One region of the Nonomuraea sp. NPDC049637 genome, then DNA from elsewhere that is predicted to be linked to it. Evidence: riboswitches for the same ligand, from Rfam matches in the RefSeq annotation. Region 1 holds a riboswitch; each other region holds the start of a gene.
The links. Region 1 has a riboswitch for cyclic di-AMP ahead of AB0J71_RS03520 (hypothetical protein). Riboswitches for the same ligand answer to the same signal wherever they lie in the genome.
Positions count from the first base shown of each region.

Region 2: linked by a shared signal. The riboswitch ahead of AB0J71_RS00875 (C40 family peptidase) and the one ahead of AB0J71_RS03520 (hypothetical protein) in region 1 are both predicted to bind cyclic di-AMP.
Region 3: linked by a shared signal. The riboswitch ahead of AB0J71_RS05500 (NlpC/P60 family protein) and the one ahead of AB0J71_RS03520 (hypothetical protein) in region 1 are both predicted to bind cyclic di-AMP.

Region 1 covers NZ_JBFAOM010000002.1:230,335-233,840, reverse strand. Annotated here, with positions in the region: gene AB0J71_RS03530 (MDR family MFS transporter) at 1-1,092, shown strand, start outside; gene AB0J71_RS03525 (DUF5302 domain-containing protein) at 1,140-1,340, shown strand; cyclic di-AMP (ydaO/yuaA leader) riboswitch at 1,506-1,640, shown strand; partial or broken gene AB0J71_RS03520 (hypothetical protein) at 1,864-2,292, shown strand; gene AB0J71_RS03515 (alpha/beta hydrolase) at 2,578-3,453, shown strand; gene AB0J71_RS03510 (hypothetical protein) at 3,497-3,506, opposite strand, start outside.
Region 2 covers NZ_JBFAOM010000001.1:188,400-191,905, forward strand. Annotated here, with positions in the region: gene AB0J71_RS00865 (M48 family metallopeptidase) at 1-236, opposite strand, end outside; gene AB0J71_RS00870 (hypothetical protein) at 248-1,078, opposite strand; gene AB0J71_RS00875 (C40 family peptidase) at 1,213-1,695, opposite strand; cyclic di-AMP (ydaO/yuaA leader) riboswitch at 1,826-1,989, opposite strand; gene AB0J71_RS00880 (NlpC/P60 family protein) at 2,323-3,249, opposite strand; gene AB0J71_RS00885 (NYN domain-containing protein) at 3,382-3,506, opposite strand, start outside.
Region 3 covers NZ_JBFAOM010000003.1:163,956-167,461, forward strand. Annotated here, with positions in the region: gene AB0J71_RS05490 (RDD family protein) at 1-961, opposite strand, end outside; gene AB0J71_RS05495 (amino-acid N-acetyltransferase) at 1,047-1,616, opposite strand; cyclic di-AMP (ydaO/yuaA leader) riboswitch at 1,904-2,055, shown strand; gene AB0J71_RS05500 (NlpC/P60 family protein) at 2,062-3,105, shown strand; gene AB0J71_RS05505 (LuxR C-terminal-related transcriptional regulator) at 3,206-3,418, opposite strand.

The DNA of each region.
Region 1 (3,506 bases):
GCCCTGGTGATGGAGATGTTCCCGCCCGGCCGCAACGGCGCCCGCGTGCAGGGCGCGCTCGGCGGCGTGATGGCGTTGACGTACCTGGCCGGGCCCTTCCTGGGCGGGTTGTTCACCGACCACGCGAGCTGGCGGTGGGCCTTCTACGTGAACGTGCCGCTCGGGATCGTGCTGATCGCGATCGTGGTGCTGCGGCTGCCGTTCCGTGCGGGCACCGGCGGCGGGGGCCGGCCGGACTACGCGGGCATCGCGGTGTTCAGCGTGGCCATCAGCGCCCTGCTGCTCGGCCTGACCGAGAAGGGCCTGGACGGCAACTCCTGGACGTCCCCGTCCGTGGCCGGGCCGATCCTGCTGGCGCTGGTGCTGCTGGCCGCGTTCGTGCTGGTCGAGTTGCGGGCGGCGAACCCGGTCATGCCGATGCACCTGTTCCGGGACCGTACCTACACGCTGGTCAACGCGACCTCCTTCTTCACCGCCTTCTGCATGTACGCCGGCGTGGTGTTCCTGCCCCGCTACTTCCAGCAGGCGCTGGGCATCAGCGCCACCGAGTCGGGGCTGAGGATCTACCCGATGACGCTGGCCATGGTGGCGGGCAGCGCGCTCATGGGCACGCTGATGTCCAGGACGCGCACGTACAAGCCGTGGCTGGTCGGGGCGCCGTTCCTGCTGGCAGCCGGCAGCCTGCTCTGCCTGAACCTCACCGTGCGCACCGACGGCCTGCTGCTGGCCGGGTGGATGGCGCTGCTCGGGCTCGGCATGGGGCCGATGTTGTCGGGGCTGACCGTGGCCGTGCAGCAGGCCGTCCCGCCGCGGTACATCGGCACGGCCTCGGCCAACCTCACCTTCTTCCGGCAGATCGGCGGCTCCGTGGCGCTGGCGCTGGCCGGCACCGCGTACACGTCGGTCATCACCACGGACGCGCCCGTCCACGGGCTCGCGGCCGCGCACGCCTCGGCGGCGGCCGTGGTCATCCCGTCGCTGGGCGTGGCGGGCGCGGTGATCGCCCTGGTCGCGCTGGTCATGATGCCCGGCAGGCGGCTGGAGCAGGCGCCCGCCGCGGAGAGCAGAGTGGAGGCCGGTTTCGCGTCGTAAGCGACGTCGTGCGAAGCTGTGGATGTCCCCAGAACCAGGAGGTCCTCATGGCGGAAACACCGGAGCCGGAAGTCAGCGAGACTCCCGAGGACGAGATGAAGCGCAAGTTCCGCGAGGCGTTGGAACGCAAGCGCGGGCAGCAGGCCGACTCGGCCGCGGGTGGCAGGGGCGTGGACCCGTCGAAGATCCACGGGGCGCACGGTCCGGCAGCGAGTAAAAGATCCTTCAGGCGCAAGAGCGGCGGCTGAAAGGCCCGATTTAGCAGGGGGTACGGCATGCCGTGCCCCCTTTCTCTTTGCCGTGATAGGTAGATCTTTACCCGGTTCATGACGATTCGTTTGTATTTGTCCGAATCTCTGGGTACGGTCTTAACCAATTACCAGCTGGTGGCGTAGTCCCTACCAGGAGAGGGACGACAGCTGGCGCCGAATCCCGACTTGTCGGGAACCGGGGACCCATCTCATTGGGGTGAATCCGGCCACGTGCCGGTAGGGCATCTCCACGCCCGAACCCGTCAGCTAACCCGGTAGGCGAGATGGAGAGGACTTCACGCATGTACCACCTCGTCGTACCCCCGGACAGTGTAGTGACGACCGCCTGCTGAGCGGTCTCTTCCCTGACTTCCCCCACGCGCCGCGTAACCACCTTTTCGGCGCTCTGCCCGGTTACGCACCGTAGTCACGCGCGTTCCCCCTGTCCCCTCGCGAAGGACTTCACTGCTTCATGTCTCGATTTGGCCTGCGCTCTCTCGCTCTGCTGTCCGTGTCCGCCATGGGCGCGCTGACGATCTCCGCCACCGGCGCCCACGCCGACACCGGCGACGACCAGAAGATCCTGCTCAAGGGTTCCACGAAGGCTTCCTACTTCTGGGACGACTCCTCCGGCCGCGCCGGCGACACCGGCCTGCCGGCCAGCGGCAAGCCCATGCAGAAGGGCCTGGCCGCCAGCCCCAGCTGGCCCCTCATGACCGAGGGTTACGTGACCTACAACGGCAAGAAGATGCCGTTCTTCGTGGGCGACCGCGGCCCCGGCGAGCCCTCCAGCCGTGGCGTCATGCTCGACCTCGACGCCAAGACCTTCGCCGAGCTGACCGGCGGCACCTTCAACCCCGACACGCTCGGCGTGGACGGCAACGGCGGCCAGGGCCACATCAAGATCGACTACGTCATCACCAAGTGGGGCGACGGCAAGGGCAAGAAGAACTACCCCGTGGCCTTCTCCACCGGCGCATGGGGCAGGTTCGACGACAACCCCGCCGAGCCCCCCAAGGTGCTGGCCGAAAAGCCCGCCGACGACGCGGCCGGTTCCGCCGGCGGCCAGGTCGGGAAGACCGTCGCGATGGGCGGCACCGTGATGGCCGGCGTGCTCGTGCTGGCCGGCGGCGGCGTGGTGCTCGGCGGCGAGCGTCTGCGCAAGCTCCTCAACGACTGATCTGCGGACAGACCACTCTTTACGCCTCGCGACCAGAATGACATTCTGGTCGCTGTGATCCAGCGCGCAGCCGCCAACGGCATCGAGATCGCCTACGAGAGCTTCGGCTCACCGGAAGGCAGGCCCCTGCTGCTCATCATGGGACTCGGCGCCCAGCTCATCCACTGGGACGACGAGTTCTGCGAACTCCTGGCCGAGCAGGGCCACCACGTCATCAGGTTCGACAACCGCGACGCGGGCCTGTCCACCCACCTCCACGACGAGGGCGTGCCCGCATGGGGTGCGCCCTCGCCGTACGTGCTGGACGACCTGGCCGACGACAGCGCCGGGCTCATGGACGTCCTGGGCCTGCCCGCCGCGCACGTCGTCGGCGCCTCGATGGGCGGGATGATCGCCCAGGCGCTGGCCATCCGGCACCCCGCCCGCGTGCTGAGCCTGACCTCGATCATGTCCACGCCCAGCCCGCAGGCGGCCCCGCCGACCGAGGCGGCCGCCGCGGTGCTCCTCGCCAAGCCCGCGACCGACCGCGAGGGGGTCGTCGCCGGCGCGCTGAGCACCTGGGCCGTGCTCGGGTCCCCCGGCTGGGAGCTGGACCGTGAACGCGTCACCAGGCTGGCCGGGCTCGCCTTCGACCGCTGCCACGACCCGTCCGGCACCGCCCGCCAGCTCGCCGCCATCATGGCCTCGGGCGACCGCACGTCCGCGCTGGGCGGGCTGAAGGTGCCCGCGCTGGTCATCCACGGCGAGGACGACCAGCTCGTGCCGCTCGCCGGCGGGCGGGCCACGGCCGCCGCCATCCCGGACTCCCGCCTGGTCACCTACCCCGGCATGGGCCACGACCTGCCCCGCCCCCTCTGGCCCGCGATCGTCGCCGAGATCACCGCCCACACCGGCTCCGCGACGCCCGCCCGGCCGGAGCCCGCCGCGTGACCCGCCACAAGACCCGCCGCAGAGCCTTTGTCGGCGCGGGCCGTCAGAGCTCC
Region 2 (3,506 bases), on a different contig from region 1:
GGGCGGGCGTCCGGGCGGGCGTCCGGATCGTCCGGGTCGTCGGGGTGTCCCGGGGATTCGGGGGGCTCGTTGGTGCCGGACGGCTCCTGCGGCGCACCGTCGCCGGGCCGGTCTCCGCCGTCGTCCCTGATGGCCACACCTCCGCCGTGCGCCGCCGTGCCGGGCTCGTCGGCCACTCCGGCGACCGCTCCGGCGGGCTCGTCCCCTTCCCGGGGCGGGTCGTTCCGCTCGCTCATCTGCCTCCCCTTCACGCGAGCTGCTCTCGTACGTACTCGCGCCACCGTGCCGCCAGCGTCTCGGCGGTGAGCCCCACGGAGGCGAGCGCCTGATCGACGCCGGCCACGCGGGCATCACGGTAGAGCCGTACCAGGGTCCCGTCACCGAACCGGTCTGCGAGGAAGCGACACGCCATCCAGGCCTCCTGGTACGCCCGCGCGAGCCGTCCGGGGTCGGCCGCCGTGGGGGCGAAAGCCGCAGGTCCGGGCAACTCGCTCGGCAGCCGGCCGGCCCGTACGTCGGCGGCCAGTTCGGCGGCGGCCGTCCCGACGGGTAGCCCGGCGTCGCGGTAGGCCACGTAGTCGGCGAACCCCTCGTAGAGCCAGACGGGCAGCCGGTCGGTGCCCGCGGCGACGTGGGTGAGCTCATGGGTGAGGACGACGTCGCGTCCCGTGGGGGTGAGCCGGGCGAAGGAGCCGGGCACGACGATCACCCTGGCGCCGTCGGCCACCGCGGCCAGCCCGTCCAGCGGGCCCGTGCCCGCCAGCCCGGCCGCCTCCGCGTCGGAGTCCGGCACGACGACCAGCGCGCGTACCGGCCGGCCGAGCACCGCGGACACCCGCGCTCCGGCGAGGTCCGCGCGGCGGGCCAGATCGGCGAGCACGCCGGGGTCGGCGCGATGCCCCACGACCACGGACCGTGCGCCGCGGGCCACCTGACCGCCGTCGCTCCACAGACCGCGCGCCCCGGCGGGCAGGACGGCGGCGGGCGGCGCGTCGGCGACCACGAGAACCGCCGCCAGCAGCAGGACCGAGAGGAGCAGGCGCGGACCGCGGAGGGACGGACGCACCTGCGAGGACACGGCCCGATGCTAGTAGGCCCACGCCCCTCCCGGCCCCTTCACGAGACCGGCCCCTTACGAGACCAGCCCTTCACGGGCCCGGGCATGCGACAGGCCCCGGCCCGGACCGGGGAGGGTCCGGGCGGGGCCCGTTGTCACGCGCCGGGACGCACCGCGCCGACGAACGACGACTTCCGCCATCCGCCCAGTTTGTCGATGCGCACCCGTTCGCCGGTCCGCGGCGAATGGACCATCTTGCCGTGGCCGACGTACATGCCGACGTGGCCCAGCCCGTTGAAGAACATCAGGTCACCCGGCTTGAGATTGCGCCAGGAGACCTTCCGCTTGATGCGGGCGAACTGGCTGTTCGTCACGCGCGGGAGTCGTACTCCGGCCTTCTTCCAGGCGTACTGGACGAGTCCGGAGCAGTCGAACGCACCAGGGCCCGTGGCCCCGTACCGGTACGGGTCGCCGACCTGATGCTTGGCGACGGCGACGGCCCTGCGGGCCCTCGACGCCTGCCGCGCGGCCTTCGCCGACTTCGCGGACCTGACGGTCTTCGCCGACTTGGCCGACTTCGCAGTGGCCGCCTTGGCGGTGCTGGACACCGCGGTGAGCCTGACGGCCGATTCGCTCACCGTCTGCGCCCCGGCCGGTACGGCATGGAGAACCGCACCTCCGGCCGTCACGGTCATCGTGAGTGCGACGCCCCTCAGGGCGAGACGGGACAGACGGGGGTTATGCAGGGAGGTAGACAGGATTTCTCCTTGTGTCTTCCACGAACGCCTACCGGGTTAGCTGACGGATTCGGGCCTGGAAGTCGCCCTACGGCGCGATGGCGCGCCGATTCACCCCTGATCCCGGGGGATTACGGGATCTTTGGGTCCCCGGCTCCGTGCCTCCTGGCTGCACGGACTCGGCAGGTCGCCACCCGATGTTGTGCCTGAACGGGGATATCGGCGGCGACCGCTGGATTTCTCTCTGGTCCACATCGGGGGTTCCGATGTCGATCCGCGGTGCGCATGGCTTGCTGACCGCGACGCCAGAAACTACGCCGAGGGGTCAAGATTTGGCAAAGGGAGACACGGCCTGTAAAGATCAGATAAGGGTGGGAGTCAAGGGTGAAACCGCTGCTGGAACCGAGGGTTCCGTTACAGGTTTGTGACCCTTCTCACACTTCCCGGCACACCTGATTGTCAGGGCGCTTTCGCCCCCTTTGTCCCATTCGCCCCAGGGATCACGCACACCGGTCGGGCGGGGCCGAGTCAGGGGCGGATGGCTCCGACGAGAGGGCGGCCGTAGTCGGCGAGGCGGACGACCTTGACGACGTCACCCGTCTGCGGCGCGTGGACGATCTTGCCGCCGCCCGCGTAGATGCTGACGTGCCCGAGCCCCTCGCTGAAGATCAGGTCCCCCGGCTGGAGGTCCTTGAGGTCCACCTTGCGGCTGGCGCCCCAGGCCCACTGCTGCCAGGTCGTACGCGGCAGCGAGACGCCGGCGGCGCGCCAGGCGGCCTGGGTCAGCCCTGAGCAGTCGTAGCCGCGCGGGCCCGTGCCGCCGAAGATGTACGGCTTGCCGACCTGGGCGAAGGCGAAGTTGAGTACGGCGGCCGCGCTGCCCGAGGCGGGACCGGTGTACTTGATGCCGGTGCTGTTGGGGTTGCCCGGGTTGTAGGCCCCCAGCTTGTCCAGGAGCTTCTTCTGCTGGCCGACCAGCTTCAGCACCTCGGCCCGCTCCTTCTGGACGGCGTCCCGCTCCTTGTCGGCGTCGGCCAGCGCGGTCTCGGCGTTGTCGCGCTCGGCCTTGAGACCCTTGTTCTCCCGGTCGAACGCGGCCAGCTTCTCCAGCCGCTCGCGCGAGAGCTGCCCGGCCATGGCCAGCCCGGCCAGCAGGTTCTCGGGGTCGTTGACGCCGACCATGCCGGGCAGGGAGGTGACGTCCCCGCCCAGCTTGTACGAGTCCACCGCCACCTTGATGATCTCGGCGCGGAGGTCGGCGACCGTCTGCAGCTTCTGCTTGTAGCGGTCGTTCAGCCTGGTGTAGGCGTCCTTGGCCTTCTTGTAGTTCTCGGTCGCCGTGTTGTACCGGTCGACGACCTTGTCGGCCTTGTCGTTGAGCTTGTCCAGCTTGGCCTTGGCCTGTTTGAGAGTGGGCTTGGGATCAGCGAGCGCCGCACCCATCGGGACCGTCATCAGTCCGATCGCGAGACCCGCGGCCACCGCCACCCGGCCAAACCTCACAGCGTCGCCTCCCAGGGATTACACCTGGGGCGAAATAGTACAGAAGTGGCGGGTGGCGTCTCGCCAATAGTGCTAATTCGTAACTTATGCGCGGCCCAACCGGCGCAGCAGCAGACCGGACGGAACCGGTCTGGCACCCATCCGGCGTACGGACTCGGCCACCTCGCGGTCGGAGGAGACGACGGCGATGGCCCGGCCGGGCGGCTCGG
Region 3 (3,506 bases), on a different contig from region 1:
CGTAGGGCTGCGACTGCTGCTGCTGGCCGTATGCCTGGCCGTACTGCTGCTGGTCGCCGTACTGCTGGCCGTAACCCTGTTGCTGGTCGCCGTACTGCTGCTGGGCGTAGCCGCCCTGCTGGCCGTACTGGGCGTCCTGGCCGTAGCCCTGCTGCTGGCCGTAGTCGGGTTGCGACTGCTGGCCGTAGCCCTGCTGGCCGTACTGGGCCTCCTGGCCGTAACCCTGCTGGCCCGACGCGGCCTGCTGGCCGTAGCCGGGCTGGGCGTACTGCTGGCCGGAGGACTGCGGCTGCTGGCCGTAGCCCTGCTGGCCCGAGGCGGCCTGCTGGCCGTACTGGGCGTCCTGGCCGTAGCCCTGCTGCTGACCGTAGTCGGGCTGGGACTGCGGCTGCTGACCGTACTGGGGTTGCTGGCCGTAGCCCTGCTGCCCCGCGGCGGCCTGCTGGCCGTAGCCCTGCTGCCCCGCGGCGGCCTGCTGGCCGTAGCCCTGCTGGCCGTACTGGGCGTCCTGGCCGTAGCCGGGCTGCGTGTACTGCTGGCCGGAGGACTGCGGTTGCTGGCCGTAACCCTGCTGGCCCGAGCCGGCCTGCTGGCCGTACTGGGCGTCCTGGCCGTAGCCCGGCTGGGTGTACTGCTGGCCGGAGGACTGCTGCTGCTGGCCGTAGCCCTGCTGCTGGCCGTAACCCTGCTGGCCCGAGGCGGGCTGCTGGCCGTACTGGGGCTGCTGGCCGTAGCCCTGCTGCTGGCCGTACTGCTGCTGTTGCTGGCCGTACTGCTGTTGCTGGCCATAGCCCTGTTGCTGCTGCTGACCATATGGGGGCTGGCCGAAGGCATCGTCCGCCCGGTAGCCGACCACAGTCACGTCCGGGTCGGGCTCACCGGGCCGACGGCCGTGGTGCTGCCCGTACTCGGGGTTCTCGCCGGAATCGTCCTGTGGGTACGGCGGCTGTCCGGTGCTCACCGTGTCACCTCGCTTCGAGTGCGCATGTGGCACGTGTCAGGACACATGCCTGTGCTGCCCAACGTATCGACATAGGTATCAACAATCACCTTTCCAAGTGGTCAAGGTCCGCGTCACCCGATGTCAGATGCAGCAGCATGCGGGTGTTGCCAAGGGTGTTCGGTTTGACGTGTTCCAGATCAAGGAACTCCGCCACACCCTCGTCGTACGAGGCCAGCAACTCGGCGTAGACCTCGGGTGAGACCGGGGTGCCCTGGATGGGGCGGAAACCGTGCCTCGCGAAGAAGTCGACCTCAAAAGTCAGACAGAATACACGCCGCAGCCCCAGATCCTTCGCCTGCCGGACGAGTGCCGAGACGATCCGCCGCCCCACGCCCAGCCCCCGGCACGCGGGATCGACGGCCACCGTACGGACCTCGGCGAGGTCCTCCCACAGCACGTGGAGCGCGCCGCAGCCGACGACCTCCCCGTCCCGCTCGGCCACCCAGAACTCCTGGACGTCCTCGTACAGCGTGACCGTGGCCTTCTCCAGGAGCCGCGGACCCGCGCCCGCGTAGGTGTCCACGAGACGCCTGATCGCACGCACGTCGGGCGTGCGGGCACGCCTGACCACGACCGCGGTCTCGGGGACTGCCACTTCGGCCACCTGCTCCATGGCTCTCCAGGGTACAGATCTCATTACGGCTCGGCCCTAAATCCCACGTCTCGGGCATCTCATCACATCCCGTGGTCGAGCGAACACGAGCCGACTTGGAGCTTTCCTCCAGACCTCAGCGCCCCGAATGCTGGACAAAAGGTGCAGAAGCCCGCTTCCGTACGGCTACCCACGAGATCACCTTGTGACCCTTCAGTTGTGAAACCTCTACAGACTCGGCAGTTCCGGTTGAGCGTGAACCCGGAGTGCATTAGTGTCCAGCGACGATGTTCTCCGCGTAATGCGCGCGGAAAGACACGCCCAATTCCCGCAAGGGAAGCCGGGGAACCAACGGCGGCGAGCAGGCAGCGCCGCCACTTGGGGTGAATCCGACCATCTCGGTAGGGCTGCTCCGGCCCGAACCCGTCAGCTAACCCGGCCGGCGTCGATGAGAGGAGCTCGGTTGGTGAAGCGGACGCTCGACCGCTCGGGGCAGACGGGGGGCAGGCACGCCCGCCCCCAGGAACAGGCCAGGCGCGCACGCCGCCTCGGCGTCATCGGCGTCACCGTCGCCGCGATGCTGTTCGCCGTCCCCGTCGGTTCCGCCGCCGCCGACCCGAAGCCGTCGCTCTCCGAGCTCTCCGACCAGGTGGAGAAGCTGCACGAAGAGATCGAGACGCTGGCCGAGCAGTACAACGAGCAGCGCGAACGGCTGAAGGCCGCGCAGAAGGCCAACGACTCCGCCCAGAAGATCCTGGCCACCAGCGAGTCCGACCTGGCCGCCAGGCGCGCCAGGGCCTCGCTGCTCGCCCAGAACGCCTACATCACCGGCGGCCTGGACAAGGCCCTGGCCTTCGCCCAGTCCGGCGACCCCGAGACCTTCCTCGACCGGGCCGCGACCACGTACGCGCTCGAACAGCAGCAGGGCGAGGAGGTCAACCAGCTCGCCAAGGCCATGGAGGCCGCCGAGCGGGCCAGGGCCGGCGCGAAGACCCGCATCGCCGAGGTCCAGAAGATCGTCACCGATCTGGAGGCCAAGCGCTCGAAGATCACCAAGCTGGTCACCAAGGTGGAGAGCAACCTCTACCGGCGGGCCATGGGCGAGGCCGGCCGTCCCGGCACCCGGGCCGTACGCGTCAACCTGCCGGTCATCGGCGACGGCAAGGCGGCCCAGGCCGTCAAGTGGGCCCTCACCCAGCAGCTCAAGCCGTACGTGTGGGGCGCCGAAGGGCCGCGCTCCTACGACTGCTCCGGCCTGGTGATGGCCGCCTACCAGCGTGTGGGCATCTCGCTCCCCCACTACACCGGCGACCAGTGGACGGCCGGCACGCACGTCAGCCGTGACCAGCTGCGCCCCGGCGACCTGGTGTTCTTCTACAGCGACCTGCACCACGTCGGCATCTACATCGGCGGCGGCATGATGGTCCACGCCCCGCGCACGGGTGACGTCGTGCGGGTCGCCCCGATCGGCGGGCGGCCGTTCGCCGGCGGCGTGCGCATCGCGGACTGACCGGCGCCCCACACCGCCCCAGCGCCACACCGCCCAGCCCCACTTCATCCAGCGCCACTTCGCCCAGCGCCGACAGGTGAGCGCCGCCAGATGAGCGCCGCTAGATGAGCTGGCGGCGCGCCGCCCATGCCACGGCCTCGATCGCCGTGGCCACGCCGATGCGGTCGCAGATGCCCCTCAGCCTGCGCCGTACGGTCCGTCCGCTGATGTCCAGCCGCCTGCCGACCCGATCGACGGTCACCCCCCTGGCCAGTTCGGCCAGTAACGCCAAATCCGCGTGGCTCAGCTCAACGCCTTCTGTGAGCACATCCACCGGGAGCCCTCCCCCCAACAGCAGAACTCGGACCTTTCAGGCGAAGCAAAGCCGCTCGTCTCGGTGAAGGTAAACGCATCGCGGAAAG